2 regions of the Streptomyces sp. NBC_00523 genome follow, and region 2 is predicted to be linked to the other one. Evidence: riboswitches for the same ligand, from Rfam matches in the RefSeq annotation. Region 2 holds a riboswitch; the other holds the start of a gene.
What was found. Region 2 has a riboswitch for glycine ahead of gcvP (aminomethyl-transferring glycine dehydrogenase). Riboswitches for the same ligand answer to the same signal wherever they lie in the genome.

Region 1 (11,546 bases), 4.1 Mb from region 2:
CGGCGTACGGGCAGCGCGGGTGGAAGGCGCAGCCCGACGGGACGTTGATGAGACTGGGCGGCGAGCCCTTGACGGGGATCAGCCGCTCGGTCTGCTCCCGGTCGATCCGCGGCATCGAGCCGAGCAGACCCCAGGTGTACGGGTGCTGGGGCTCGTAGAACACCTTCTCGGCGGAGCCGCGCTCGACGCACCGTCCCGCGTACATCACGAGGATCTGGTCCGCGATCTCGGCGACGACGCCGAGGTCGTGGGTGATCATGATGACCGCGGAGCCGAACTCCTTCTGCAGATCGCGGATCAGGTCGAGGATCTGCGCCTGGACGGTGACGTCGAGGGCGGTCGTCGGCTCGTCGGCGATGAGCAGCTGCGGGTTGTTGACCAGGGCCATCGCGATCATCGCGCGCTGGCGCATGCCGCCGGAGAACTGGTGCGGGTAGTCATCGAACCGGCGGTGCGGCTCGGGGATGCCGACCCGGTCGAGCATCTCGATGGCGCGCTTCTTGGCGGCCCTCCTGTCGACCTTGTGGTGGACCCGGTGGGCCTCCACGATCTGCGCGCCGATCGTGTAGTACGGGTGCAGGGCGGACAGCGGGTCCTGGAAGATCATGGCCATCTTCTGGCCGCGCAGCCGCCGTACGCGCTCGGCGCCGGAGCCGATCAGCTCCTCGCCCTCCAGCCAGATCTCGCCGCCGATGCGGGCCCGCTCCGAGGTGTGCAGGCCCATGATCCCCAGCGAGGTCACGGACTTGCCGGAGCCGGACTCGCCGACGATGCCGAGGGTCTGGCCGGCCTCCAGGTCGAAGCTGACGCCGTCCACGGACCTGACCAGGCCGTCGTCGGTGTCGAAGTGGACGCTGAGGTCGCGTACGGAGAGGAACGGGTGACCGTCGCCCGGGCGCGGGGCCGGGACGGCCGCGTCCTTCTCGGCGTCCTTCTTGGTCGAGTCCTTCTTGGTCGCGCCGCTCATGAGAGCCTCACCCGGGGGTCGATCGCGGCGTACACGAGGTCCACCAGCAGGTTGCAGATGACGATGAAGAAGGCCGCGACCAGGGTCACGCCCATCACCTTGGGCAGGTCGGCGGTGGTCACGCCCTGGATCGCGAAGGCGCCGAGCCCCTGGAAGGAGAAGACGCGTTCGGTGATGACCGCGCCGCCGAGAAGCAGCGCGAAGTCCATGCCGAAGATCGTGACCAGCGGGGTGAGCGCGGACCGCAGCCCGTGCTTGACGACCACCTTGCGTTCCTGGAGGCCCTTGGCGCGCGCGGTGCGGATGTAGTCCTCGCTCATGGTCTCCAGCATCCCGGCCCGGGTGAGCCGGGCGTAGAGCGCGGAGTACAGCAGGGCGAGCGTGCACCAGGGCAGGACCAGGCTGCCCGCCCAGGCGACGGGGTCCTCGGTGATGGGCACGTACTCCCCGTTGCCGAAGAGCGCCAGGACGACCAGGCCGGTGAAGAACATCGGCAGGGAGACACCGGCGAGGGCGACGCCCATGGAGAGGCGGTCGAAGAGCGAGCCCCGCTTCAGCGCGGAGACGACGCCGATCGCGACACCGGAGATGACCCAGATGACGGCGGCACCGACGGCCAGCGAGAGCGTGACCGGGACCCGGTCCACGAGCTGCGGCCAGATCTCGGTGTGCGTCTTGAACGAGTAGCCGAAGCACGGGGCGTTGCACGTGACGGGGTCGGGGCCGAACTGGTACTGGGCGCCGACCACGATGCCCTTGATGAAGTGCCAGTACTGGAGGTACAGGGGCTGGTCCAGCCCCAGGTTCTTCTTGACCGCGGCGATGACGTCGGGGTCGGGGCTCTTCCCCACGTACTGGGCGGCCATGGAGTCGAGGGTCTGCCCGCCGAGGCGGGGCACCAGGAAGAAGATCGCGAACGTGACTGCGCTGACCACCAGCAGCAGCAACACCGCGGCGAATACGCGTCGGATGATATACGCAGCCACAGCCGTGCGGCGCCGGGCGGGTGGGGCGGGTAACCCCGCCGCCCGGCGCCTTCACCTGCCTTTCAGGGGATGCTTTTGATGAACAGGCGCTACTTGGTGGACGTCATGAGCACGTAGTCGTACATGCCGAGGTACGCGTCGGTGACGGTGACGTTCGCCGCGGAAGCCGGGCGGTAGAGCAGGTTCTTGCGGTAGAAGAGGGGAACGACCGAGGCGTTCTCCATGACCTTCTGGTCGACCTCGCCCCACGTGGCGTTGCGCTCCGTGGTGTCGACGGTCCCGATGCCCTTGACGAGGAGGTCGTTGATCCCCTTGTCGTTGAGCTCCATCAGGTTGGTGCCGCCGGAGGGCTTGATGGCCGAGCCGTTGACGATCTGGTCGAGGAAGCCGAAGCCGGTCGGCCAGTCGGCGCCCCAGGCCATCATCATCATGCCCGCGTTGTTCTTGTGGACCCAGGCCGGAACGCCCGCGAAGTCGGTGAAGTACTTGTCCGCCGGGAACTGCTTGATCTCGGCGGTGACGCCGATCGCCTTCAGGCTGTTCTGGAGCTGCGTGGCGGCGGTGACCTCGTCAGGACGGTCCGAACGGGCCGTCAGCGTGGTCTTGAAGCCGTCCGGGTGACCGCACTTGGCCAGGTGCTCCTTGGCCTTGGCCACGTCGCCCTTGCTGCCCTCGGTCGGGTACAGGTCGAACTTCTTGTAGCCGGCGACGGTCGGGGGGATGACCGTGCTCGCCGGGTCGCCCTTGACCGAGCCGCCGATCGAGTCGACCATGCTCTGCTTGTCGACCGCGTACTGGACGGCCTTGCGGCACTCGACGTTGTCGAACGGCTTCACGTTGACGTTCAGCGCGAGGTACTGGAGGGCGCCGGCGTACGGGTTGTCCGTCTTCGCCTTCTCGGACGCCTTGGCCAGGACCTTGGGCTGGGTCTTCGACTGGAGACCCGTGCCCGCGATGTCCGCGGTGGTCTCGTCGTTGAGGAGGTGCTCGTCGACCGTGGTGGGGTTGACGTTGAACTTCAGCTCGATCCTGTCCGGCAGCGCCTTGCGGATCGGGTCCGTCTTCGGGTCCCACTCCGGGTTGCGGACCAGGGTCGCGCCCTTGCTCTCGTCGTACGCCGAGAACTTGTACGGACCCGAGGAGACCATCTTCTGGACGTAGCTGGCGCCCGTGTCGGCCTTCTGCTGGATCGGCGCGGTCTGCGAGAACGCGGCCAGGTAGTCCATGTCCGCGAACGGCTTGTTCAGGTGGAAGACGATCGTGTACTTGTCCGGGGTCTCGATGGACTTCAGACCCGCGGTGGACTTGTCCTTGTAGGGACCCTTGTACTTGTCGCCGCCCTCGAGGTACGCCTTGAAGTACGTCGGGCCGTTGGACAGGGCCTCCGGCGCGAAGTTGGAGCGCTCGACGGCGTACTTGACGTCCTGCGAGGTGATCTCGGAGCCGTCCTCGAACTTCACGCCCTTGCGCAGCGTGTACGTCCAGGTCTTGGCGTCCGCGCTCGCCTTGCCGAGGCCGGTGGCGAGGTCGGGGACGACCTTCAGGCTGTCCTTGCCGGCGGCCGGCTGGAAGGTGACCAGCGAACGGGCGTACAGGCGGGAGAAGTTCTGCACCCAGCCGTAGTACGTGTTGCCGGGGTCGAGGGAGTCCGGGCCACTGGTGTGCTCGTAGGTGACCGTCCCCCCCTTCTTGTCGCTGGCGTTGACGATGCTCGTCAGACCGGCGTCGGCCTTGGCGCTGCCGCCGCCGCCCTTGCCGCTGCCGCCGTCCGAGTCCTTGCTGCACGCCGTGGCGCCGAGCGACACCGCGATCGCGACGGCTATGAGCGCCGCTGTCTTTCTGTTCTGCATGCTGAGGAAAGCCCCCTCGCTAGTCCTGTGCGGCACTGCCGCGTTTACTTGCCACGAGGGTCGAGTGCGTCACGCAGCCCGTCCCCCAGCAGGTTGAAGGCCAGCACGGTGATGAAGATCGCCATGCCGGGGATGACCATGAACATCGGGTCCACCTCGTAGAGGTCGACCGCCTGCGTGAGCATGCCGCCCCAGGACGCCTGCGGCGGTGCGATGCCCACGCCCAGGAAGGACAGGGCCGCCTCGAAGAGGATGTTCGTGGGGATCAGCAGCGTCGCGTAGACGAGGATCGGCGCGACCAGGTTGGGCAGCAGCTCGCGGAAGAGGATGAACGGCCCGCGGGCGCCCAGCGACCTGGCGGCCTCCACGAACTCGCGCTCGCGGAGCGACAGCGTCTGCGCGCGCACGATGCGGCCGATGTACGGCCAGCTGAAGAAGCCGATCACGAAGATCAGGACCGCGATCCGCAGCGTGAGCCCTTCCATCCCGAAGGCGTTGCCCTGGAGGGACGCGGAGATGGAGATCGCGAAGAGCAGCAGCGGGAAGGCCAGGAAGGTGTCCATCAGCCGGCTGATCAGGCTGTCCACCCAGCCGCCGTAGAACCCGGCCACGACACCCATGACGACGCCGATGGCGACGGAGAGCAGGGTGGAGCCGACGGCCACGACGAGCGAGACCCAGGAGCCTTCGAGGATGCGCGCGAAGATGTCGCGGCCGGTCTGCGGCTCGACGCCGAACGGGTGGTCCCAGCTGATCCCGCCGAAGCTGCCCTTGGGCGCCAGCATGACGGGGTCGACCAGCGTCTGGTTGAACGCGTTGGGGTCGAGACCGAGGAGCGACTGGAGCGGCTTGGAGAGCACCGCGGTCAGGATCAGCAGGACGACAACGATGCCACCGGCCATCGCGGCCTTGTCCCGCTTGAACCGGGTCCAGGCGATGCGGCCGAGCGAACGGCCCTCGATCTCCTTGCGGCCCGCGCCTTCCAGCACCGCTTCGGGCCGCGTATCCGCCCTGGTGGTCTCGATAGGTGCCGTCATTGCGCTGGAGACCCCTCTCGGCCGGCGGTGGCCGGCCCGTGACCGCCGCGGTAGCGGCTCGTACATAGCTAGTTGCGTGGGAGTCTTCAGCCACGGCGCGCACACCCGCCAGACCTGACGGGGAATGTTTGCTCAAACGTGATGACGTCAGAATGCAACCGATATCCGAACAGCAGGGCTCGGAAGTCGGGCCTCCCGGTCACAAAACAGCGATAACGAACACTTCGCGCACGAACACCGAAGTGCCCGCAATGCCCCCGATATGCCGGGTATCTGACGCAGAATCAGTACGCGGGTGCCTGGGGGTAGCCGTAACCGGGCGCGGCGTGCGCCTCGCGGTCGTAGAACGGGCGGGAGTTGGCGCGCAGCCACATCGCGACCGGGTCGTACTCGTCGGACATCGCGACCGTGGAGACCGGCAGCCCCTCGGGGACGGCGCCGACGGACTGGCGCATCATCGCGCGCACCGCGTCGACGGACGGCCGGCTCGTGTCGTACAGGTCGAGGCCGACGGCGAGGTACGGGACGCCGAGCGCGGGCTGCACCCAGGCGCGGCGCAGCGAGCGGATCGCGGGGGTGTGGTGGGCGTTCTGCGTGAGCTGGGCGTAGAACCGCGGAAGGTCGAGGGCGGGTTCGCTGATCCGCAGCGGTCCGGCGGGCATCCGGTCGAGGCCGGTCGCGATGCGGCGCAGGTCCAGCCAGGGGATGCCGACGCCGCCGCCCGGGGCGTGCGGATTGAGCCAGACGCCCCAGCGGTCCGGGTAGAGGGCACGCGCGATGTCCAGTCCGGCGACGACCTCGTGGTCCCGGCTCCAGCCGCTGGCGGTGAGCTCCTGGGGGGAGGTGACGCACGGGGCGTACCCGAGTCCGTCGACCTCCATGTTCCCGTACTGGGCGTCGGGGGCGCCGGGGCGGCCGTGCCACAGGAGCATCCAGACCCGGCCGGACGCCAGGGCCTGGAGCAGCGCCTCGTACGCGTCGTAGCGCCCGGGCGCGACCTGTCGCAGCATGTGCTCGACCTGACCGGCCGCCGCGGTGCCTGACGCACTCACCCTGGTCCCGCCCCTCGTAGATCCTCTGCTTCGGCCACCGGGCATCGGCCTTCAGCCATCAAACCAGCTTATGCGGCCGCGCTGTCACCGGCTTGACGCCGTGGCCGCCCCCCGTCACTCCGGGGCGCGCGTGTAGAAGGGCCGCACCCGTTCGAGCATCCAGTCGGCGACCGGGTCCTGCGCCACGTCGAGGAGGACGAGGTTGACCGGCCACGGCACCGCGACGCGGCCCAGCGCCCGGCCCAGGGCCTCCATCGGGGCGCTCTGTCCGGCACCGTCCCAGGTGGAGAACTCGACGCCGACGAAGAGCACGGGGTCGTCGCCCTCGATGCTGGCCAGGACCCGGCGGGCGGTGCGGACGACGCCGCTCTCGTGGAACTCGCCGGCGGCGGCGGCCAGGAAGTCGACGGGCTCCTCCTTCCAGTCCGGCTCGTACAGCCGGACCCGGCCCCCGGTCGCCGGGCCGTCGAGCGGGGTGCGCCCGGCCCGGCACAGCTCGGCCACGGCGGGCGGAGGCAGTGGCAGGCCGACGGCGCCGCCCGGGTTGACGGCGAGGCCGAGCTGCGGGGGCAGTCCGCGGGCGAATTCGGCGGCGGGGGCGATGGTGAAGGACATCTGGGCGCCGACGCAGGTGAGGAACTGGTGCTCGGAGCTGTAGACGGGGACGTACGCGACGCCGTCGATCTCCATCGCGGGCAGGTCGAGTTCCCGGGCGTCGGGCCCGCCGCCGTTGGGCAGGGGCACCCAGACATGGCTGCGTCCCAGCACCTCCAGCAGGCGTCCGCCCGCCTCCGGAGTGCCGAGCGAGGCGCCCAGCACCTCTTCGAGTTCATTGGCCGGCCAGCCGCTCTGCGGCAGGCTCCCGGCCTGTGCAGGAATGTCCACTGCTTCCCTCTCGCCCCGTTGCCGTGCAGCAAGAGGGTACGGCCTCCCCCGGCCTCCGTCGCTCCCCGGGGCTATCCGGAAACCGCCCGTTGTCGGCTACCGTCCAGCCGTTGGACGGTCCGTTTTCAGCCGTCGGTCTGTGCGTTCGCGAACGTGATGCGCGTGAGCGTCCCGGCCGCCTCGCGGTCGAGCAGCACCGCCGAGGCGCAGCCGCGCGGCAGCAGCCCGGCCTCGGTGTCCCGCAGCAGCCGCCCCACGGCTCTGCGGTGCCGGGCGAAGGCGTACGCGGAGACGCCCCTGCCGCGCTCGCGCTGGCCCTCGCGCGCGGCCCGGGCGGAGACGTCGAGCAGGACCAGATGCAGGCCGCTGCCCCGGTGCCGGGCATGGCGGGCCAGCAGGGCCCGGACCCAGCTCTGCGTACCGCAGTCGTGGACGACGACGGAGGCGCCGGAGCGCAGCGCCCGCCGCAGTCCCCGGTAGTGGGCGAGGCGGACCAGCGGGCGGTAGAGGACGTAGGGGAGTAAGCGGGGCAGCCGGCGGGCCCAGCGGTCCCGGGTGTCCTGGGAGTCGACCGCGTACGCCGGGGCGGTGCGGGAGATCAGCGTGGACTTGCCGCTGCCGGGGAGCCCGGAGACGACCACGACGTCCCCGGCGGCGAAGCGCAGGGCGCGCGGGCCGCGCCCGGACCGGCCGCGCAGGTCCCGGACGACGGGCGGATGGGTGCCCACCGCCTGCCGGGGAGGCGAGCCGGACTGTGCGGGCAGCGCGGTGCCCGTGGTTCCCGCGGTCGTCGCGTAGCGCAACGTCATCGCCTCCCCCTGGCCGTACGGCCGACGCGTGCAGGACCGATACCTACCCCCGAAGTGTAAAGAAAAGGTAATGCCAGGCAACCGTCCGACCCGCCGCGAAACCGTGACCCGGCCCACCGGTCCCGGCGCCCCGCTCCCCCGGAATGCGTGCGATGATGACCCCGCCAACTGCATACAGGCCGCTTGAATCCGCGCGGGAGAGTCCCGGTCACCGTGCCGGGCGCCGAAGGAGCAAGATCCTCCCTTGAATCTCTCAGGCCCCGTACCGCGTGGATGAGGCAGATCTGAAAAGCGAGCCGCCCGGCGGCTCCACCCAAGGTGCAAGCCGAACCCCTGCGGGGTCTCTCGGCGAACCTCTCAGGTTCCGATGACAGATGGGGAGGGATCGTCCTCGTCGTCGTCATGCCCTGGGAGCCCGTTTCATGAGCAGCACCCCCCGTCTCACCGCCCTCGATGCGCTGCATCGTTCGCTGGGCGCCACCATGACCGACTTCGCGGGCTGGGACATGCCGCTGCGGTACGCCAGTGAGCGCGACGAGCACAACGCCGTCCGCACGAAGGCCGGTCTCTTCGACCTGTCCCACATGGGCGAGATCACGGTCACCGGCCCGCAGGCCGTGGACCTGCTGAACCACGCGCTGGTCGGCAACATCGGCACGGTCTCGACCGGCCGGGCCCGCTACACGATGATCTGCGCCGAGGACGGCGGCATCCTGGACGACCTGATCGTCTACCGCCTCCAGGACACGGAGTACATGGTCGTCGCCAACGCCGGCAACGCCCAGCTCGTCCTGGACACGCTCACCGAGCGCGCCGCCGGCTTCGACGCCGAGGTCCGCGACGACCGCGACGCCTACGCGCTGCTCGCCGTGCAGGGCCCCGAGTCCCCGGCGATCCTCGCGGCCGTGACCGACGCCGACCTGGACGGCCTGAAGTACTACGCCGGGCTGCCCGGGGTGGTCGCCGGGGTGCCCGCGCTGATCGCCCGTACCGGCTACACCGGCGAGGACGGCTTCGAGCTGTTCGTCGCGCCCGGCCACGCGGAGCAGCTGTGGAAGGCGCTCACCGACGCGGGCGCCGCGCACGGCCTGATCCCGTGCGGCCTGTCCTGCCGTGACACGCTGCGCCTGGAGGCGGGCATGCCGCTGTACGGGCACGAGCTGACGACCTCGCTGACCCCGTTCGACGCCGGGCTCGGCCGGGTCGTGAAGTTCGAGAAGGACGGCGACTTCGTCGGCCGCAAGGCGCTGGAGGCCGCCGCGGAGCGCGCCGAGACCGCCCCGCCCCGCAAGCTCGTCGGCCTGGTCGCCGAGGGCCGCCGGGTGCCGCGCGCCGGCTTCCCGGTCGTGGCGAACGGCGAGGTCATCGGCGAGGTCACCTCCGGGGCCCCCTCCCCCACGCTGGGAAAGCCGATCGCCATGGCGTACGTCGACGCGGCGCACGCCGAGCCGGGCACCGCCGGAGTCGCGGTGGAGATCCGAGGCAGCCACGAGCCGTACGAGGTCGTGGCGCTCCCCTTCTACAAGCGCAAGAAGTAGAACCGTAGGACCCGGCACGGGCGCCGCACACGTGACGCGGTCCCGTCTCACACCGTAAGACCATCGTTCATCCGCACTCCCCGCGTACAGGAGAATTCAGACCATGAGCAACCCCCAGCAGCTGCGGTACAGCAAGGAGCACGAGTGGCTGTCGCCCGCCGAGGACGGTGTGGCCACGGTCGGCATCACCGAGCACGCGGCCAACGCGCTCGGTGACGTCGTCTACGCGCAGCTTCCCGAGGTCGGCGACAAGGTGACCGCGGGCGAGACCTGCGGCGAGCTGGAGTCGACCAAGTCGGTGAGCGACCTGTACTCGCCCGTGACCGGTGAGATCACCGCGTCCAACCAGGACGTCGTGGACGATCCGTCGCTGGTCAACTCCGCTCCGTTCGAAGGCGGCTGGCTGTTCAAGGTACGCGTCGCGGAGGAGCCGAAGGACCTGCTCTCCGCCGACGAGTACTCCGAGTTCTCCGGCAACTGAGACCCCAAGGGACCACCTGATGTCGCTTCTCAACTCCTCCCTCCACGAGCTGGACCCGGACGTCGCCGCCGCCGTCGACGCCGAGCTCCTGCGCCAGCAGTCCACGCTCGAAATGATCGCCTCGGAGAACTTCGCTCCGGTCGCGGTCATGGAGGCACAGGGCTCCGTCCTGACCAACAAGTACGCCGAGGGCTACCCCGGCCGCCGCTACTACGGCGGCTGTGAGCACGTCGACGTGGTCGAGCAGATCGCGATCGACCGGATCAAGGCGCTCTTCGGCGCCGAGGCCGCGAACGTCCAGCCGCACTCCGGTGCGCAGGCGAACGCCGCCGCGATGTTCGCGCTGCTGAAGCCGGGCGACACGATCATGGGCCTGAACCTGGCGCACGGCGGTCACCTGACCCACGGCATGAAGATCAACTTCTCCGGCAAGCTCTACAACGTGGTCCCGTACCACGTGGACGACACCGGTGTCGTGGACATGGCCGAGGTCGAGCGCCTGGCCAAGGAGGCCAAGCCGCAGCTGATCGTCGCCGGCTGGTCCGCGTACCCGCGCCAGCTGGACTTCGCCGCCTTCCGCCGTATCGCGGACGAGGTCGGCGCGTACCTGATGGTCGACATGGCGCACTTCGCCGGTCTGGTCGCCGCGGGCCTGCACCCCAGCCCGGTGCCGCACGCCCACGTCGTCACCACCACCACGCACAAGACCCTCGGCGGTCCGCGCGGCGGTGTGATCCTCTCCACCCAGGAGCTCGCCAAGAAGATCAACTCGGCGGTCTTCCCGGGTCAGCAGGGCGGCCCGCTGGAGCACGTGATCGCGGCCAAGGCGGTCTCGTTCAAGGTCGCGGCGGGCGAGGAGTTCAAGGAGCGCCAGCGGCGCACCCTGGAGGGCGCCCGCATCCTGGCCGAGCGCCTGGTCCAGCCCGACGTCACCGAGGTCGGCGTCTCCGTCCTGTCCGGCGGCACCGATGTGCACCTGGTCCTGGTGGACCTGCGCAACTCGGAGCTGGACGGCCAGCAGGCCGAGGACCGGCTCCACGAGCTCGGCATCACGGTCAACCGGAACGCCATCCCCAACGACCCGCGCCCGCCGATGGTCACCTCCGGCCTCCGGATCGGCACCCCGGCCCTGGCCACCCGCGGCTTCGGCACCGAGGACTTCACCGAGGTCGCCGAGATCATCGCCTCGGCCCTCAAGCCGTCCTACGACGCGGACGACCTGAAGGCCCGGGTCACCAAGCTCGCCGAGAAGTTCCCGCTGTACCCCGGCCTGAAGTAGCCGGTCGGGCGCATTCGCGCCTACGGGAGGGGCACCCGCACACTGAACAGTGGGCAGGTGCCCCGTCCCTTGTCCCCCGCTTTGTCTCATGCACTCCGGGCCGCCCACGCCCGTACCGCACCACCCGGCAGACAACGGCGTCTACCAACCCTTAGGAGTCCCCCGTGGCCATCTCGGTCTTCGACCTGTTCTCGATCGGCATCGGCCCGTCCAGCTCCCATACGGTCGGCCCCATGCGCGCGGCCCGTATGTTCGCGCGGCGCCTGAAGAACGAGGGCCTGCTCGCGCACACCGCCTCGATCCGGGCCGAGCTGTACGGCTCGCTCGGCGCCACCGGCCACGGCCACGGCACCCCCAAGGCGGTCCTGCTCGGCCTGGAGGGCGAGTCCCCGCGCACCGTGGATGTCGAGACGGCCGACGAGCGCGTCGAGGCGATCCGCTCCACCGGCCGGATCAACCTGCTCGGGATGCACGAGATCCCCTTCGACGCGGACGAGCAGCTGATCCTGCACCGCCGCAAGGCGCTCCCGTACCACGCCAACGGCATGACCGTCTTCGCGTACGACGCCGAGGGCGCCCCGCTCCTGGAGAAGACGTACTACTCGGTCGGCGGCGGCTTCGTCGTGGACGAGGACGCCGTGGGCGAGGACCGGATCGTGCTG
Region 2 (11,546 bases):
ACGACCGCGCCCCGTGCCACGTCCTGGCGCGGCCGGGTGCGGTCGAAGCCGAGGACCCGCAGCCCGGTCCCTTCCCGGATGAGCAGATGCGCGACAAGCGCGACGGGCACCAGCGCGGTCGTGATGCCGAAGAGCTGCCAGGCGAGATCCAGCCAAGGGCGGCCCGGGGCGGCCGAGCTGTTGAGGGTCGCCGCCTGATCCTTCAAACCCCCTGGTTTCGTCAGCGATCCGACAAAGCTGATAAGGGCGGACACGCCACTCGCCCCCAGCGAGAGCGCCAGAACCAGCACCGTCTCGGACCGGAGAATCCGTTGTGACACGGCCTCCTGGGGATAAGAATCAGCCACGCGCCCCGCCTCCACCTGTACACCTGCCCTCAGTTGTGCATTCGCGTCCCACGTCCCTCGCCGCCCCGCTAGGGTCTCGAATGCAGGTACGAAGATCATGCGCGACTGGCCGGGGGACGAGCGCCATTGCCGATGGTGTGGTCCCCCTTTTCCTTGTACATCCTCAAGGAGGGGCACCACCGACATGGGACGTCACAGCTTGCCCGATGACCGCGCGGCGGCCGGAGGCGGGGACCGTCCACCGCGCCGCCGCCGGACCGTGGCCATCGCCACCGTGCTCGTCCTCGCCGTGGCGGGAGGAGCGGCGGTCGCGGCCCAGGGCGGCCTGCTCCCGTTCTCGAAGTCGTGCGAGGAGAGCGCGGTCCACCTGTCGATGGTGGCCTCCCCGGACATCGCCCCCGCCGTACGTGCCATCGCCGACCGGGCACGTACGGACGAGGTGCGCTCCGACGGGCGCTGCGTCGACGTGAACGTGGTGGCCCGAGACTCGTACAAGGTGGCGGACGCGCTCGCGAGCGGAACCCGCCCCGACTACCAGATATGGCTGCCCGACTCGGACCTGTGGCTGACCAGGGCCAAGGGCGCCGGGGACGGCACCCCCATCACCCCGGGCGGCTCCGTCGCCACCTCACCGGTCACCCTCGCCACGGTCCCCGCGGCCGCCGAGCACCTCGGCTGGCCGAAGAAGACGTACACCTGGGCCGAGTTGACGGGCGCGGCCATGGAGTCCGACCGGGTACGCCTCGGCTCCGCCGACCCCGCGCGCTCGGCGACCGGTCTGCTGGCCCTCAACAGCATCGGCACCTCCGCCGGAAAGCAGGGCGGCGACAGCGACACCCGGGTCGCGGCCACCGCGAAGCTGCTCGCCCAGCGGATGTCCGACGGGGACACCCAGGTCGTGGCGACCCTGCCGCAGGACGGCTCGGGCGCCGAGGAGGGCAACCCGGCGCGCAACCAGGCGGTGCTCCTCTCCGAACAGGCCGCCTTCGCCCACAACGCCGAGTCGGCGGCCGACGGCAAGCTGGACCTGTTCTATCCCGAGGACGGCACCCCGCTGCTCAACTACCCGCTCACGATGGTGGACGAGCGCCGCCAGTCCACGGACGAGAGCCGGGCCGCGCTGCGGTTCATGATCCTGCTCTCCGAGGAGAGCTCCCTGACCACCCTCCGGGAGCACGGCTTCCGGACCACCTACGGCGCGGCGGACGACAAGCTGGTCGCGGCGGCGGGCGGCCGGTCGCCCCAGCCGTACGACGCGACGCAGCCGCCCGCCCCGACGGACGAGGCGCTCCAGGAGACGCTCGGCATGTGGACGATCACCGTGCAGAGCGCGCGGCTCACCACCGTCGTAGACGCCTCCGGCTCCATGGCCGCGACGGTGCCGGGCCGCAACCAGTCCCGGATGGACGTCACCAAGGCCTCGCTGATCCAGGCGCTCAACCAGTTCACCCCGAACGACGAGATCGGGCTCTGGGAGTTCGCGACCACGCTCGACGGGGACAAGGACTACCGCCAGCTGGTGAAGACGGCCCGGCTCGGCGACCCCGCGAAGGGCAGCGGCACCCACCGGGAGAAGCTGGCCGCCGCGTTCGCCGCGCTGCGCCCGGTGCCGGACGGCGCGACCGGGCTGTACGACACCGCCCTGGCCGCGTACAAGGAGGCGCAGCGCACCTATGTGAAGGGCAAGTTCAACGCGGTGGTGATCCTCACGGACGGGTCGAACCAGGACGAGCGGTCCATCTCGCGCTCCGCCCTCGTGGACGAGCTGAAGTCCATCGCCGACCCGACGCGCCCGGTCCCGCTGCTGGCCATCGCCGTCGGGCCCGAGGCGGACCGCGAGGAGCTGGACGAGATCGCCAAGGTCACCGGGGGCGGCGGCTACCAGGTGAGCGACCCGGCCGAGATCCAGGCGGTGATCCTCCAGGCGGTGATGACGGCGGGCCAGGGCGCCCGCGCGGCCGGCGAGTAGAGGGCCGGCGCCGGTCGCCGGTGAGCAGGGGCCGGGGGCCGGTCCGCAGCACGGACCGGCCCCGCCCTCACGGTGCCGGGATGCCCGCCGGCCAGGTGTGCACGGGGTCGCCGCCCTGCATCAGCTCGCCGTAGCGCCGGGTCATCGCGGCGAGCGCGGCGCCCCGGTCGAGGCCCGCCTCGCGCGCCCGGTGGTAGGTGTCCGCCTGCCAGGACGCGCCGTTCGTCCGCCGCTTGCAGCGCTCCTCGATGATCCCGAGGTAGTGCTCCCGGTCCGCCGGCTCGATGTTCCAGCCGTCGAGCCCGGCGGCGGCGAGCGGCAGCAGCTCGTCGCGCACCAGCTTGGTCACGGGCACCCGGGTCAGCCCGCCGGAGCGGCCGGGTCGGGGCCACAGCAGCTCGGCCTCGATGCCGTGGCGGCACGCGGTCTCGAAGTTCTCCGCGGCGGCGGAGAACGGCATCCGGGTCCACACCGGACGCGACTCCTCCGCCAGCGCCCGGACCAGGCCGTAATACAGCGCGGTGTTGGCGATGACGTCGGCGACGGTCGGGCCCGCGGGCAGCACCCGGTTCTCCACGCGCAGGTGCGGGACGCCGTCGGCGATCCCGTACACCGGGCGGTTCCAGCGGTAGACCGTGCCGTTGTGGAGGACCAGCTCCTTCAGCTGGGGCACCCCGCCGTCGGCGAGGACGCGCAGGGGCTCCTCCTCGTCGCAGATGGGCAGGAGCGGCGGGAAGTACCGCAGGTTCTCCTCGAAGAGCTCCTCGACCGACCCGATCCACTTCTCCCCGAACCAGGTCCTGGGCCGCACGCCCTGGTTGCGCAATTCGGGCGGCCGGGTGTCCGTGGCCTGCTCGAACAGCGGCGGCCGCGACTCCCGCCACACCTCGCGGCCGAAGAGGAACGGCGAGTTGGCTCCCAGGGCGACCTGGACGGCGGCGACGGCCTGCGCCGCGTTCCACACGTCGGCAAAGCGTTCCGGAGTGACCTGGAGATGCAGTTGCAGCGAGGTGCAGGCCGCCTCCGGGGTGATCGATCCGGCGGTGGCGACCAGCCGCTCGACGCCTTCGATATCGAGCGAGAAACTCTCGCCGCGCGCCGCCAGCATTTGATCGTTCAGGAGGGCGTAGCGGTCGACGTCGGAGAGATTGGACCGGACCATGTCGTCACGGCCGAGCGTCGGCAGGATTCCGATCATCATGATCCCGGCATCGACTTCACCGGCCTTCCGGTCGGCATATCCGAGCCCGGTCCGCAGCTCTTCTGCCAACTGATCCAGAACACGCCCCGACAGATGATGGGGGACTATGTTCACCTCAAGATTGAACATCCCCAGTTCCGTCTGGAAATCGTGACTCGCGATGCGCTCCAGTACCTGCCCATTCAACATCTTCGGCATGGCGTCGGCGCCCGTGAGATTCAGTTCGATCTCCATGCCCATGAGGTTGCGCGGCCGGTCGAACCGCCGCTCGGCCAGGAGCCCGGACAGCGCCTCCACGCACTGGTGCAGCTTCCTCCGATACCTCTGCCGGTCGGACAGGTCAAAGTCGCCCGCGACGACCTTCTCCCCCATCGAAGGGTCCTCCTCACGTGGCCGGCACGCGGCCCGCGCCGCCCGCATCACGATCGATAATGCCCGCAGGACGTGATCCGTAACGCCCCGCGGACGGCGCACACACGCTAATCTGAGCGCCGGGGCCCCGGGCACATTCACTCGGCATGACGCACCGGGTCGTTTCCCCGTACGGCGGGCCCGTAAAGCGCCGATGGGTTTCGGCCGACCGCGGCGCGGGAAAAACCCGAGGCGGCGGCTGCGCCGCTCGCGCCGAATCAGCATGATCTCCGCATAATAAAGTCCGGATACCGCCTTGCCGGCAATAGCCGTGGCGGCTAGTGGAAACACCGCGTGAACACGTGTCGTATAAACTCCGCGGACGAGGCAGAGAGTTGACGCACCGGCTCAGTCACCGGCCTCCTCTGGCCCCGCACGCCGACAACGCCGTCCGCACCCGCCCGCGCACCACCGTGTCTCCGAAGTGAGAGGCGACCCACTATGCCGCTGCATGTTCCCTTGGCCCCCGCGCCCGCGCTGCGCAGCGTCCTCGCGGCGCTCGGTTCACCGACCGCGGTCCGCGAGGCCCGCACGCCCGCCCTGCGGTCCGCACAGGGACCTCTGAGCCCCGAACACCCGCTCCCCGTCCATGTGCTGGGCGTCGCCCCGGGCGGGCTCGGACCCGCCACCCGGCTCGCCGCCTGGCGCTTCCAGATCCGCAGCTCGGAGCGGGCGGTGGCGGCGGCGGACACCATGCTCACCGCGGACGGCTGGGCCTTCTCGCACTTCTTCGAGGGCCCGTACATCGCCTCGACGGAGCTGGCACTGCGCCAGGCCGAGGGGATGAGCGGTCCCTACCAGCCGCGGCTGCTGTCCATCCCCGACCTGTACATGCTGGCCCTGTGGCTGCACGGCGACCCCACGGCGGACGCCTCCTGCGGCGCGCCGGGTCCGGACGACGTGCTCGTGCCTCTGTCCCCGGCGCCGCCCGGCTTCGCCGCCCACCGGCCGCACCGGGCCGCCGACCTGCTGCCGGTGATCACCACCCGCATCACGCCCGGCCCCGGTCCACTGCTGGGCTCGCCCGCCCCGGCCTGAGGCCGGCGGCCGCCCTCTCCGCGTGCTGTGCCCCGTCGCCCCGTCCGGCGGCGGGGCACAGCACGCGGTCGCGCGGAGGGCACCCGCCCATCCGGACTAGTCCCATCCGGCCACCCCGAACCACCCGAAGTGACAGTGCAGTTGAGTTGAACCGTCCGGGCGGGTGACGCGTCATGGGAGGAGTGGAAGCGCTGCGGCGAAATCCCTGCGGATTGTCGCCCGTGGGGCAACACTGGGATTCGACCGATCGATACGGGGGCGGTCATGAACACCTCTTCACACCGCAGGTCACTCAACTCGACGCAGCGAAAGAACCCATCCATGTGCCAGCATCAGCCACCCTGCCCGACAGCCGACTCAGCCGACCGGGAAGCCGCCCGCCAGGTGGCCCACCACCCGGAGCAGGGCTGGAGCCTGCTGTGCAACGGCGTCCTGCTCTTCGAGGACACCGGTGAGCTGCTTCCGGACGGGCAGATCATCGCCCCGCACAGGCCCCTGGCGGCGAGCGGGGTCGTCAAAGCCGCCTGAGCGGACCGTACGGAAAAGAAGAAGGGGCCGGCCCGGAGAAGAGTCTCCGCACCGGCCCCGACGCATGTCCGCGTCAGTTGTCGTACTCGTCCAGGGGCGGGCACGAGCAGACGAGGTTGCGGTCACCGAACGCACCGTCGATCCGGCGCACCGGCGGCCAGTACTTGTCGGCGGCCGAGACACCGGCCGGGAAGACCGCGACCTCGCGGCTGTACGCGTGCTCCCACTCCCCGCCGAGCGCGGCGGCGGTGTGCGGGGCGTTGGCGAGCGGGTTGTCGTCCGCGCTCCACTCCCCCGACGCGACCTTCTCGATCTCGGCGCGGATCGCGATCATCGTGTCGCAGAAGCGGTCCAGCTCCGCGAGGTCCTCGCTCTCGGTCGGCTCGATCATCAGCGTCCCGGCGACCGGGAACGACATGGTCGGCGAGTGGAACCCGTAGTCGATGAGCCGCTTGGCGACGTCGTCGATGCTGACGCCGGTCGCCTTGGAGATCGGGCGCAGGTCCACGATGCACTCGTGCGCGACCAGACCGGCCGGGCCGTTGTACAGGATCGGGTAGTGCGGCTCCAGGCGCTTGGCGATGTAGTTGGCCGCGAGCACGGCGACCTGCGTCGCGCGCTTCAGGCCCTCGCCGCCCATCAGGCGTACGTACGCCCACGAGATGGGGAGGATGCCGGCGGAGCCCCACGGGGCCGCCGAGATCGGACCGACGCCCGTCTCCGGGCCCGCCGCGGGCTGGAGCGGGTGGTTGGGCAGGTACGGCGCCAGGTGCGCGCGCACCCCGACCGGGCCGACGCCGGGGCCGCCGCCGCCGTGCGGGATGCAGAAGGTCTTGTGCAGGTTGAGGTGCGAGACGTCGCCGCCGAACCGGCCGGGCTTGGCCAGGCCGACCAGCGCGTTGAGGTTGGCGCCGTCGACGTAGACCTGACCGCCGGCGTCGTGCACCTCGGCGCAGATGTCGGCGACGTGCTCCTCGAAGACGCCGTGCGTCGACGGGTAGGTGATCATGAGCACGGCCAGCTCGTCGCGGTACTGCGCGATCTTGGCGCGCAGGTCCTCGATGTCGACCTCGCCGTCGTCGGCGGTCTTGACGACGACCACCTTCATGCCGGCCATCACGGCGCTCGCGGCGTTGGTGCCGTGCGCGGAGGACGGGATCAGACACACGGTCCGGTTCTCGTCGCCGTTGGCGCGGTGGTACGCGCGGACGGCCAGCAGCCCCGCGAACTCGCCCTGCGATCCGGCGTTCGGCTGGAGGGACACCGCGTCGTAACCGGTGACCTCGGCCAGCCGCTCCTCCAGCTCGCGGATCAGCGTCAGGAAGCCCTGCGCCTGCTCGGCGGGCGCGAACGGGTGCAGCGCGCCGAACTCGGGCCAGGTGATCGACTCCATCTCGGCGGTCGCGTTCAGCTTCATCGTGCAGGAGCCGAGCGGGATCATGCCGCGGTCCAGCGCGTAGTCGCGGTCGGCGAGCTTACGCAGGTAGCGCAGCATCGCGGTCTCGGACCGGTGCTGGTGGAAGACCGGGTGGGTGAGGATCGTGTCGGTGCGCAGCAGCGCCTCGGGCAGCGTGTCCTCGGTGGTGGCGTCCAGCGCCTCGACGTCCCCGTCGGCACCGAAGGCGGCCCAGACGGCGGCGACCTGGGTGCGGGTCGTCGTCTCGTCGCAGGCCAGCGAGATGGTGTCGGCGTCGACCAGGCGCAGGTTGACCCCGCGCTCCCGGGCGTCGGCGAGGACCTCGCCCGCCCGGCCGGGGACGCGGACGGTGAGCGTGTCGAAGTGGGCGCCGGTCACCACGTCGACCCCGGCGGCGCGCAGGCCCGCCGCGAGGATCGCGGCGTAGCGGTGGGTGCGCCGGGCGATCGTGCGCAGGCCCTCGGGGCCGTGGTAGACGGCGTACATGCCGGCCATGACGGCGAGCAGCACCTGAGCGGTGCAGATGTTGCTGGTGGCCTTCTCGCGGCGGATGTGCTGCTCGCGGGTCTGGAGGGCCAGGCGGTACGCCTTGTTGCCGTCGGCGTCCACGGAGACGCCGACCAGGCGGCCGGGGAGGCTGCGGGCGAACTTGTCGCGGACCGCCATGTAGCCGGCGTGCGGGCCGCCGAAGCCCATCGGGACGCCGAAGCGCTGCGTGGTGCCGACGGCGATGTCGGCGCCCAGCTCGCCGGGCGAGGTGAGCAGCGTGAGGGCCAGCAGGTCGGCGGCGACGGTGACGATCGCGCCCAGCTCGTGCGCCTGGTCGATGACGGGCTTGAGGTCCCGGACGGCCCCGGAGGCGCCGGGGTACTGGAGGAGCACGCCGAAGACGCCGCGCTCGGCGACCTCGGCCGGGATGCCGTCGGTGAGGTCGGCGACGACGACCTCGACGCCGGTCGGCTCGGCGCGGGTCTCGATGACGGCGACGGTCTGCGGCAGGGTGTCGGCGTCGACCAGGAAGACGCCGTTCTTGACCTTGCCGACGCGCCGGGCGAGCGCCATGGCCTCGGCGCCGGCGGTGCCCTCGTCGAGCAGCGAGGCGCCGGAGGTGGGCAGGCCGGTGAGCTCGGCCACCATCGTCTGGAAGTTCAGCAGGGCTTCGAGGCGGCCCTGCGAGATCTCGGGCTGGTACGGCGTGTAGGCCGTGTACCAGGCGGGGTTCTCCATGACGTTGCGCAGGATCACCGGCGGGGTGAACGTGCCGTAGTAGCCGAGCCCGATCATCGGGGCGAGGACCTGGTTGCGGTCGGCGAGCCGGCGGAGCTCGGCCAGCACCTCGGCCTCGGTCCGGGCCCCCGGCAGGGCCAGCGCCTCGGCGCTCTTGATCACGTCGGGCACGGCGGCCGCGGTCAGCTCGTCCAGCGAGCCGTAACCGACCTGGGCGAGCATCTTCGCCTGCGCCTCGGCGTCGGGGCCGATGTGGCGCTGTTCGAACGGAATGCCCTGTTCCAGCTGCGTGAGCGGGGTGCGACGGGGGGTCATGGTGGAGGCCTCCTGGTCTGTCACGACCTGCGAAGGGCACCACGGCGCCGGGTGCCCTGACGGCCTCCCCCTCTGTCATCTCAACCTGAGAGCTTCACCGGCACCACGCGGGCGCCGGCTTTCACCGTCGGTGAGGGAGAGGTTCCGTACGGCCCATCGGCCGCGCGCAACCCGCCCTGCTTTCCAGAGTGACCTCGTCCGTGCGGTACGGGGGCCTGAGAGATTCCGGGGAGGATTTGCTCCTTCGGCGTCCTCCGGATGGGCTCCGGACGACTCTCCCGCACGGGGTCAGCAGCCATGACCAGCCTACCAGCGGGGTACACGACGAGAATTCTCGAGTGGCCAAGACCACGGAACTGCATTTCTGTAGTCCCTGTGGACCAGCCGCGACCAGTGTGGGAGGGACCGTGCAGACCGACATCGACCCGCGCAGCCTGATCGGCCGCAAGGCCTTCGACCGCAAGGGCACCAAGATCGGAACCGTGGACGAGGTGTACCTCGACGACGCGACCGGGGTCCCCGAATGGGCGGCCGTGCGCACCGGGCTCTTCAGCCGTGACGCCTTCGTCCCGCTGGAGCCCAGCGAGTTCGTGGACGAGACCCTGCGCGTCCCCTTCGACCGGGCGCTGATCAAGGACGCACCCGACTTCGGCGTGGGCCGCCACCTCTCCCCGGAGCAGGAGCTCCAGCTCTACCGGCACTACGGCCTGGACGCCGCCCCCGGCGCCCCGGCCCCCGACCGCGACTTCGGGCGGCTGGCGGGCCAGGAGGAGTAGTCCGGCGGGTCCGGGACGAGCGGCAGGGGGTCGGCGGCCCGAAGCGCTGGATCGTCCACGCGGAACGTACGCACACGGCCGGGTGCCGTCGCCCCCGGCTCCTCGAACCGCACGGTCACCCGCCCGACCCCGCTCCCCTGCACCCACCCGTGTCCGTGGACCTCATGGTGCACGTCGTGCCCCGCCGGCCAGCGCCGCGCCGCGAGCTGCTCGGCGGCCTCCTCCGGCCCGGGCCCGTCGTCCACGGCCCCCTCGGCGTCCTCCTGCGGCCGCGCCCCGTCGTCGTCCGGGAGGGCCGCCGCCGCCCGCTCACCGGCGGCCTGGGCGAACAGGTCCTCCTGGGTGTAGTCGGCGAGCCCCGTGACGCCGACGCCCAGCAGCCGCACCCCGCCCGTGGTGTCCACGGCCTCCAGGAGCCGGGCGGCGGCCTCCCGGACGACCGCGGGGTCGTCCGTGGGGCCGCGCAGCGTCTCGGAGCGGGTCAGCGTGGAGAAGTCGTACCGGCGCACCTTGAGCACCACCGTGCGCCCGGAGCGCCCCGCACCCCTCAGCCGCTGGACGCACCGGTCGGCCAGCCGCTCCACCTCGGTGCGCACCCGGACGCGGTCGTGCAGGTCCACCTCGAAGGTGTCCTCGACGGAGACGGACTTCGCGTCCCGCTCCGCGACCACGGGCCGGTCGTCGTGGCCGGAGGCCATCCGGTGCAGCGCGGCGCCGTGCGCCTTGCCCAGCAGCCGTATGAGCTCCGCCTCGCCCGCCTCGGCGAGGTCGTTGACGGTCGTCATGCCGGCGCGGCGCAGATGGTCCGCCGTGGCGGGGCCGACGCCGGGCAGGGTGCGCACCGGCATGGGCGCCAGGTGCGCCCGCTCGGTGCCGGGCTCGATGAGGCGCATCCCGTCGGGCTTGGCCTCCTCGGAGGCGATCTTGGCCAGCATCTTGGATCCGGCGAGCCCGACGGATCCGCTCAGTCCGGTGACCGCCAGGATGGCTTCGCGCAGCTCCCGGCCGATCTCCAGGGCGGAGGCGGTGTCGTCGGCGGTGCCGCCCGCTTCGAGGTCCACGAAGGCCTCGTCCAGGCTGAGCGGTTCCACCAGCGGCGAGAGCCGGCCGAGCAGCTCCATGACCTGGTCGCTCACCGCGCGGTACAGCGTGAAGCGCGGGACCAGATAGGCGGCGTTCGGCGCGAGCCGTCTGGCCTGCGCCATCGGCATCGCGGAATGCACCCCGAAGCGCCGTGCCTCGTACGAGGCGGTCGCGACGACCCCGCGCGTCCCGAGCCCGCCCACCACGACGGGTTTGCCGCGCAGGCTGGGCTTCGCCGCCTGCTCCGCGGAGGCGTAGAAGGCATCCATGTCCAGATGCAGGATGGTGGGCGCGGCTCTCACACCAGCCGATGTTGCCCTACAGCACTGACAATCGCCGCGTCATCACGGCCCCGGCCCCCGCGATTCCCGCCCCGGGAGGCGTCCTCAGGGGCTCAGACGGCCCGGTTGCGGCGCCGCGCGAGCTCGTCGGCCGGGTTGTGCCCGATCAGCGTCTCGCCGGTGTCCACGCGCTCCCCGTGCAGCTGCGACAGGGCGGCGTCCACGTCCCGCCAGACGACTCCGACGGCGATGCCGAAGACGCCCTGGCCGCCCTGGAGCAGATCGACCACCTCGGCGGGCGAGGAGCACTCGTAGACCGTGGCCCCGTCGCTCATCAGCGTCATCCGCTCCAGGTCCTGGAAACCGCGGGCCCGCAGATGCTGGACGGTGGTCCGGATGTTCTGGAGCGCCACGCCCGTGTCGAGGAAGCGCTTCACGATCTTCAGCAGGACGACGTCCCGGAAGCTGTAGAGCCGCTGCGTGCCCGACCCGTACGCCGGACGGACGCTCGGCTCCACCAGGCCGGTACGCGCCCAGTAGTCCAGTTGCCGGTACGTGATCCCCGCCGCCGCGCACGCCGTGGGCCCGCGATAACCGATGTCCTCGGTCGATGCCACGCCGTCCCCCGCCACCGCAGCCGGCGACGCCGACTGCGGGATGGTCCGGCCGGCCGTACTCCCCTGCTGCGAATACGGCGCACCCGCTGCCGTACCGTCGCCGCTGCTTCTCACGCCGACCTCCGTCCTTGACCTGCCCACTCGAAGGTAGGCAGTCACCCGGGGTGCGTCAACGATCGCCACACTCGGCACGCCGAGTGATAATCACCCTGAGGGTGGTTTCGCGTGACCGTTGACGGGGAAAGGCTCACCGGATGTGCCGGTGGCCGCCGCCAAAGACGTCACTGGCTGTTGTTCGTCCCGAAGTCCTCCGGAGAGATCTGGTCGAGGAACTCG

Region 1: it holds a riboswitch for glycine, as region 2 does, so the genes downstream of both, gcvT (glycine cleavage system aminomethyltransferase GcvT) here and gcvP (aminomethyl-transferring glycine dehydrogenase) in region 2, are expected to answer to the same signal.

The regions. Positions count from the first base shown of each region.
Region 1 covers NZ_CP107836.1:5,226,519-5,238,064, reverse strand. Annotated here, with positions in the region: gene OHS17_RS23940 (ABC transporter ATP-binding protein) at 1-967, opposite strand, end outside; gene OHS17_RS23935 (ABC transporter permease) at 964-1,953, opposite strand; gene OHS17_RS23930 (ABC transporter substrate-binding protein) at 2,043-3,803, opposite strand; gene OHS17_RS23925 (ABC transporter permease) at 3,848-4,840, opposite strand; gene OHS17_RS23920 (enhanced serine sensitivity protein SseB C-terminal domain-containing protein) at 5,125-5,892, opposite strand; gene OHS17_RS23915 (enhanced serine sensitivity protein SseB) at 6,007-6,777, opposite strand; gene OHS17_RS23910 (AAA family ATPase) at 6,903-7,586, opposite strand; glycine riboswitch at 7,771-7,864, shown strand; gene gcvT (glycine cleavage system aminomethyltransferase GcvT) at 8,009-9,124, shown strand; gene gcvH (glycine cleavage system protein GcvH) at 9,228-9,605, shown strand; gene glyA (serine hydroxymethyltransferase) at 9,625-10,884, shown strand; gene OHS17_RS23890 (L-serine ammonia-lyase) at 11,049-11,546, shown strand, end outside.
Region 2 covers NZ_CP107836.1:1,094,264-1,105,809, forward strand. Annotated here, with positions in the region: gene OHS17_RS04880 (CPBP family intramembrane glutamic endopeptidase) at 1-347, opposite strand, end outside; gene OHS17_RS04885 (VWA domain-containing protein) at 532-2,316, shown strand; gene OHS17_RS04890 (glutamate-cysteine ligase family protein) at 2,384-3,889, opposite strand; gene OHS17_RS04895 (hypothetical protein) at 4,370-4,966, shown strand; gene OHS17_RS04900 (DUF5999 family protein) at 5,288-5,494, shown strand; gene gcvP (aminomethyl-transferring glycine dehydrogenase) at 5,568-8,453, opposite strand; glycine riboswitch at 8,647-8,744, opposite strand; gene OHS17_RS04910 (PRC-barrel domain-containing protein) at 8,861-9,229, shown strand; gene OHS17_RS04915 (DNA polymerase IV) at 9,154-10,614, opposite strand; gene OHS17_RS04920 (MerR family transcriptional regulator) at 10,707-11,324, opposite strand; gene OHS17_RS04925 (bifunctional nuclease family protein) at 11,492-11,546, opposite strand, start outside.